2 linked regions of the Tsuneonella mangrovi genome follow. The protein of the gene in region 1 interacts with the protein of each later gene in a pairwise test. Links are inferred from orthologs where the notes say so. Each region holds a gene or a part of one and is shown on either strand. Other genes may lie near its edges. The genes, in order: CJO11_RS11180 and groL.

Region 1 (3,316 bases):
TCGTCATCGTGGCAGCGCCTTTGCCAGCGCCTGCCGCCGGGTGCAACGCCTGCTTTTCGCCGTTGTGACGGGGCATTGCCGCGCTTGTCGCGCCGCCGATTTGCCCTCATACGCGTATCCACATGAACGACGGGGCAGAATTTTCCATCGAGGAGGGCGAGCGCGGCCAACGGCTGGTGCTGCGCGGCGCCTACCTTGTCTCGACGATCGGCGCGATCGACCAGGACCTGCGCGCGCTGGTCGGGCCGTATGCGGCGATCGACCTGTCGGGGGTCGAGGAAATCGACACTGTCGGCGCGTGGGTGGTGATGGACCTCGCTCGGGTGACCAGCAGCGAAGTCGTTGGTGCGAGCAACCGCGCCAAGCGCTTGATGGGCGCATTGCATGGCATTGCCGAAGAAGCGAAAGAACTGCCCGAGCAGCCGCCGTTCTTCCAGCAGGTGTTCGCCACCGTGGGCGAAAAGGTGTTCGCGGGGTTCGACGGGGTGCTTTACGCCCTCTCGTTCCTCGGCGGGTTCGTGATGGCGATGGGTTCTTTGCTCCGCCATCCCAGCCGTTTCCGGGTGACCGCGCTGGTTCGCCAGTTCGAGCTTGTCGGGGTCAACGCACTCGGGATCATCGGCCTGATGAGCTTCCTCATCGGGATCGTCATTGCGCAGCAGGGGGCAGTGCAGCTCGAGCAATTCGGCGCCGAATCGCTCACCGTAAACCTCGTCGGGCGGATTACCCTGCGCGAGCTGGGCGTGCTGATGACCGCGATCATGGTCGCGGGCCGCTCCGGCTCGGCGTTTGCCGCACAGCTCGGCACGATGAAGCTGACCGAAGAGATCGACGCGATGCGCACGATCGGCATTTCGCCGATGGAAGCGCTGATCGTCCCGCGGGTCATGGCGGTAACGCTGATGATGGTCCTGCTGGGCTTTTATTCGTCGGTCGTCGCGATCATTGGCGGGGCGACCGTGTCCGACGTCTCGCTGGGCATGCCGTTCACCACTTTCCTGATACGAATCAAGGAAGTGGTGCCGATCACCGATTTCTATGTCGGGATGATCAAGGCACCGGTGTTCGGCCTGATCGTGGGGCTGACGGGCTGCTTCCAGGGGATGCAGGTCGAGGGCAACTCCGAAGACGTCGGCCGCCGCACGACCAAGGCGGTGGTGATTGGCATCTTCGTGGTGATCGTGCTCGATGCGTTCTTCGCGGTGTTCTTCACCCAGATCGGGTGGTCGTGATGACCGCGCAAGAAGCCACCGTACAGCCGCACGAGGGGAGGGCACACGCGCGGTTTCGCGGCGAATACCCGATCATCGTTGAAGGGCTGACCAACAGGTTCGGCGAGCAGGTGGTCCACGAGAACTTGTCGCTCAAGGTCCGCCGGGGAGAGATCCTCGGGGTGGTCGGCGGCTCGGGCACCGGCAAGTCGGTGCTGATGCGCTCGATCATCGGGCTGCAGATTCCCGACGAAGGCGAGATCGAAGTGTTCGGCCAGTCGATCACCGGCCACGCCCCCGATGAGGTTCTGGGCCTGCGCGACCGCTGGGGCGTGCTGTTCCAGGGCGGGGCGCTGTTCTCGACCTTGACGGTGGGCGAGAACGTGCAGGTCCCGATCAAACAGTTCTTTCCCGATATCGAGCCCGGCCTGCTCGACGAGATCGCCCGCTTCAAGGTGATGCTTTCGGGCCTGCCGGGCGACGCCACGGCGAAGTATCCGGCGGAGCTTTCGGGAGGCATGAAGAAGCGCGCCGGCCTTGCGCGGGCGCTGGCGCTCGACCCCGAACTGCTGTTCCTCGACGAGCCGACCGCCGGGCTCGACCCGATCGGCGCGGCGGCGTTCGATCGGCTGACCCGCGAGCTGGCCGATACGCTGGGCCTGACTGTATTCCTCATCACCCACGACCTCGATACGCTTTACGAGATTTGCGACCGGGTGGCAGTGCTGGCCGACAGGCGGGTGATCGCGATCGGCACGATCCCCGAGCTTATCGAAAGCGACCATCCGTGGATCGAGGAATACTTCAACGGTCCGCGCGGTCGCGCGGCGAAGGCCAGCCACGTGCGCGCTCGCGAAAACGGCAAAGCGATGGACAGCGCCCCGGACAAGCGGGCATAGGAAGGACCCAATGGAAACACGGGCCAATCATATCTGGGTCGGGGCGGTCACCCTGTTCCTGCTCGCAGCTGTGGCGGTGTTCTTCGTCTGGCTCGCCGGAATCAACAAGGGCAGCCAGAAGGATTACGACATTTTCTTCAAGCAGTCGGTCGCCGGCCTTGCCAAGGGGTCGGAGGTCAGCTTCGCCGGCGTTCCCTCGGGCCAGGTCAGCCAGATCCAGCTGTGGCACAAGGATCCCGAATTCGTCCGCGTGCGGATCAAGATCGACGACGACGTGCCGATCCTCGTCGGCACTACCGCGACGATCCAGGGCTCGTTCACCGGGGTTTCGACGATCCTGCTCGACGGTGCGCGCAACGGCGCTCCGCCGATCGATTGCGACACCACCGCGTGCCCCGAAGGCGTTCCGGTGATCCCGCCCAAGCCCGGCGGGTTCAGCGAACTGCTCGCCAACGCGCCGCTGCTCCTCGAACGGCTGGCGACGCTGACAGAGCGGCTGACCGAGCTGTTGTCGGACAAGAACCAGGCCTCGATCGCCGGAATCCTCGCCAACACCAACAAGATGAGCGCCGACCTTGCCAGCGCCACCCCCGACGTGAAGCGGACGCTGGCCGAACTGCAGGTGACCTTGCGGCAGGGCAGCGAAGCGCTCGATTCGTTCCAGACGGTGATGAATTCGACCAACAACCTGGTGAACAAGGACGGCGAGAACCTCGCCGACCAGCTGCGCAAGACGCTCAAGTCGGCCGACGAGGCATCAAAGGCGCTCACCGCCACGCTCAACGACACCCAGCCCGCCGCGCGCGAGCTGTCCGAAAGCACGTTGCCCGCCGCCGATGCCACGCTGCAGGACCTGCGCAAGACCAGCAAGGCGCTGCGCGAGATGACCGAACAGCTCAAGCAGCAGGGTGCCGGCAGCCTGATCAGCGGCAAGCAACTGCCCGACTACAAGCCGCAATAGAGGATGGCCCACGTGAGGAACTCGCCCATGACCAGCCGCATCGCCCGCCTCGTCGCCGCGTTCGCTCCGGCGTTGCTGCTGGCCGGGTGCGTCAGCCTCGGCGGGGCAAAGCCGCCCGCAAGCCTGCTGACGCTAACCCCCGTTACGCTCGCGCCCGCCGGGGCGACGATCAGCGGCAGCGCCGCGCAGGCGTTGGCGGTGGCCGAGCCCGAGGCAGCGGCCAAGCTTGCGGTCACCCGCGTGCC
Region 2 (3,202 bases), 810 kb from region 1 along the record:
CCAACGGGGTTTTGTCGCCTGATCCTTGCGGAGCGCCTGCGGCGATGTAGGCCCATTGAACCAGCATGTAGAACAACGTGATCGCCGCCAGCGAACCGAGCATTGTCACCGGCAGATCGCGGCGCGGATTTTTCAGTTCGCCAGCCGAATTGGTGGCTGTGCCAACGCCTGAATATGCAAAATAGACCAACAGCGCGACGCTGCCCACTTCTCCAAGTTGCGGCAACTCGAAATGGGTGGCGATCCCGCCCCTGGCGAAGGCGAACATACACAAAAGTACGATCGGAGCGAGCTTGAGCGCGGTGCCCACCGCTAACCCGCCAACACTCTTGCTCATGCCCGAAGTGGTGATCGCTGTCAGCGCTGCAAGCAGTACCGCGAGCGTCAGCGCCCGCATTGCCGGATCGCCCATCGCCGGGAAAATCACCGCAAGATAGGAGACCAGCACATAGAGCGTCGCTGCGCGCCCCGCTGCCATCGCCAGGATCAGTAGCCATCCGACGAGAAAGCCGACCAGCGGGCCGAATGCCACTTGGGTCCACAGCTGCGCTGCACCGGATGAGCGGAACATCATCGCGAAGCGCGCGGCGACCAAAGTCCCACAGCCAAACAACACGCCGAAAATCAGGAACAGCCACGGTGCGAAATTGCCGACCGTGGAATAGAGCAGTGCTGGCAGTGCGAAGATGCCCGCTCCGATCATTCCGTTGATGCTCATCAGCGTTGCGCCGAATTTGCCAACGACGCGCGGTGGTTTGCCGGTTTCGTCCATCGCCCCAATACCCCCGGCGACAGAGAGTGACGGGTCTGAAAAAAATGTCAATTCTTATAATATCTTGGGGTCGTGCGATCCAATCGGGGCCGGTAAAAGGAAAGGCCCGGCAGGATCGCTCCCGCCGGGCCCGTCGTTGTTTCGGCCGTGAGGCAGTTCGGGCTTAGAAGCCCATTCCGCCCATTCCCCCCATGCCGCCCATGTCGGGCATTGCAGGGGCAGCCTTGTCTTCCGGCTTCTCGGCGATCGCCGCTTCGGTGGTGATCAGCAGGCCGGCGACAGAAGCCGCATCCTGCAGCGCGGTGCGCACGACCTTGGTCGGGTCGATCACGCCGGCACTCACGAGGTTTTCGTAGGTGTCGGTTGCCGCGTTGAAGCCCATGGTCTCGTCGCCGCCGTCGACAAGCTTGCCGGCGACAACCGCGCCGTCATGGCCGGCGTTCTCGGCGATCTGGCGCACCGGCGCCTGAAGCGCGCGGCGGACGATGTCGATCCCGCGGGTCTGGTCGTCGTTCTCGCCGTTGAGGTCATCGAGCGCCTTGGTGGCATAGAGCAGCGCAGTGCCGCCGCCCGGGACGATGCCTTCTTCGACCGCAGCGCGGGTCGCATGGAGAGCGTCGTCGACGCGATCCTTGCGCTCCTTCACTTCGACTTCGGATGCACCGCCGACCTTGATCACGGCAACGCCGCCGGCGAGCTTTGCAAGGCGCTCCTGCAGCTTTTCCTTGTCGTAATCGCTGGTGGTGGTTTCCATCTGCGCGCGGATTTCGCCGACGCGGGCCTTGATGTCGTCGGCCGAACCGGCGCCATCGACGATGGTGGTGTTGTCCTTGTCGATCTGGACGCGCTTGGCTTCACCGAGCATGCTGATCGTAACGTTCTCGAGCTTGATGCCGAGATCTTCGGAAACCATCTCGCCCTGCGTCAGGATTGCGATGTCCTGCAGCATCGCCTTGCGGCGATCGCCGAAGCCCGGCGCCTTGACCGCTGCGACCTTGAGGCCGCCGCGCAGCTTGTTGACCACGAGGGTCGCCAGCGCTTCGCCTTCGATGTCCTCGGCGATGATCAGCAGCGGGCGACCGCTCTGGACCACGGCTTCGAGGATCGGCAGCATCGACTGCAGGTTCGACAGCTTCTTCTCGTGGATCAGGATGTAGGGGTTCTCCAGCTCCACGGTCATCTTGTCGGGGTTGGTGATGAAGTACGGGCTGAGGTAGCCGCGATCGAACTGCATACCTTCGACGGTGTCGAGCTCGAATTCGAGACCCTTCGCCTCTTCGACGGTGATCACGCCTTCCTTGCCGACCTTCTCCATCGCTTCGGCGATCTTTTCGCCGACTTCCTTGTCGCCGTTCGCCGAAATGATGCCGACCTGGGCGATTTCCGCCGAACCGGCCACGTCCTTGCTGCGGCCCTTGAGGTTCTCGACCACCTTGGTAACCGCGAGGTCGATGCCGCGCTTGAGGTCCATCGGGTTCATGCCCGCAGCGACCGACTTCATGCCTTCGCGCACGATCGCCTGGCCCAGCACCGTGGCGGTGGTGGTGCCGTCACCGGCGAGGTCGTTGGTCTTGCTGGCGACTTCGCGCAGCATCTGCGCGCCCATGTTCTCGAACTTGTCCTTGAGTTCGATTTCCTTGGCGACGGTAACGCCGTCCTTGGTGATGCGCGGTGCGCCGAAGCTCTTGTCGATCACGACGTTGCGGCCCTTGGGGCCGAGCGTGACCTTCACTGCATCGGCGAGGATGTCCACGCCCTTGAGGATGCGTTCACGCGCGTCGCGCGAGAATTTCACGTCCTTGGCTGCCATTTTCGTTTCTCCTGTTTCATCATCCCAGCGAAAGCTGGGATCGCATGGGGCCTACGCGACCCCTCGAATGTTCAATTCAGCGGCACGAGACCCCTGCTTTCGCAGGGGTGTGCGTGATCGGCCTTCAGCCAATCACTCCCATGATGTCGCTTTCCTTCATGATCAGCAGGTCTTCGCCGTCGATCTTGACTTCGGTGCCGGACCACTTGCCGAAGAGCACGCGGTCGCCCGCCTTGACGTCGAGCGGAGTGACCTTGCCATCTTCGGCGCGGGCGCCCGAACCGACGGCGACGATTTCGCCCTCGCTCGGCTTTTCCTGTGCGCTGTCGGGAATGATGATGCCGCCGGCGGTCTTGGAATCGGCTTCGATGCGCCGGACAAGAACGCGGTCGTGCAACGGACGGAATGCCATGTCTGTGACCTCTCTCGTGAGTAAAATGATCGCGATTGGCACTCCCGCATGGAGAGTGCCAGCGGGGCGCATATGTGCAGCGTTCAGGTGGCCGTCAAGGCCGCGCGAGCAAGAAATTTTACGCCGTATCGCGCCTTGGCAGGAGTCCGAAACGGGCGCGCCGGGTCCAGCGGAAGAACAGCGATCCGGCAACCGCCACCAGCCCGAC

Evidence for each region.
Region 2: the proteins of CJO11_RS11180 (region 1) and groL interact in binary tests that used the Escherichia coli proteins (3 or more experiments, as listed by UniProt). The link is inferred for Tsuneonella mangrovi from one-to-one orthologs.

The regions. Positions count from the first base shown.
Region 1 is NZ_CP022889.1:2,299,412-2,302,727, forward strand. The notes cover bases 172-3,170. They hold CJO11_RS11180 (ABC transporter ATP-binding protein), read left to right. Parts: upstream 172-1,231; coding sequence 1,232-2,110; downstream 2,111-3,170. Other genes in these bases: CJO11_RS11175 (MlaE family ABC transporter permease), read left to right, coding at 172-1,232; CJO11_RS11185 (MlaD family protein), read left to right, coding at 2,121-3,071; CJO11_RS11190 (ABC-type transport auxiliary lipoprotein family protein), read left to right, coding at 3,099-3,170. Outside these bases: CJO11_RS11170 (valine--tRNA ligase), read right to left, coding at 1-7; more of CJO11_RS11175, read left to right, coding at 123-171; more of CJO11_RS11190, read left to right, coding at 3,171-3,316. UniProt on the Escherichia coli protein: Part of the ABC transporter complex MlaFEDB, which is involved in a phospholipid transport pathway that maintains lipid asymmetry in the outer membrane by retrograde trafficking of phospholipids from the outer membrane to the inner membrane.
Region 2 is NZ_CP022889.1:1,484,530-1,487,731, reverse strand. The notes cover bases 260-3,144. They hold groL (chaperonin GroEL), read right to left. Parts: upstream 2,583-3,144; coding sequence 936-2,582; downstream 260-935. Other genes in these bases: CJO11_RS07225 (MATE family efflux transporter), read right to left, coding at 3,113-3,144; groES (co-chaperone GroES), read right to left, coding at 2,707-2,994; CJO11_RS07240 (APC family permease), read right to left, coding at 260-772. In the rest of the region: more of CJO11_RS07240, read right to left, coding at 1-259; more of CJO11_RS07225, read right to left, coding at 3,145-3,202.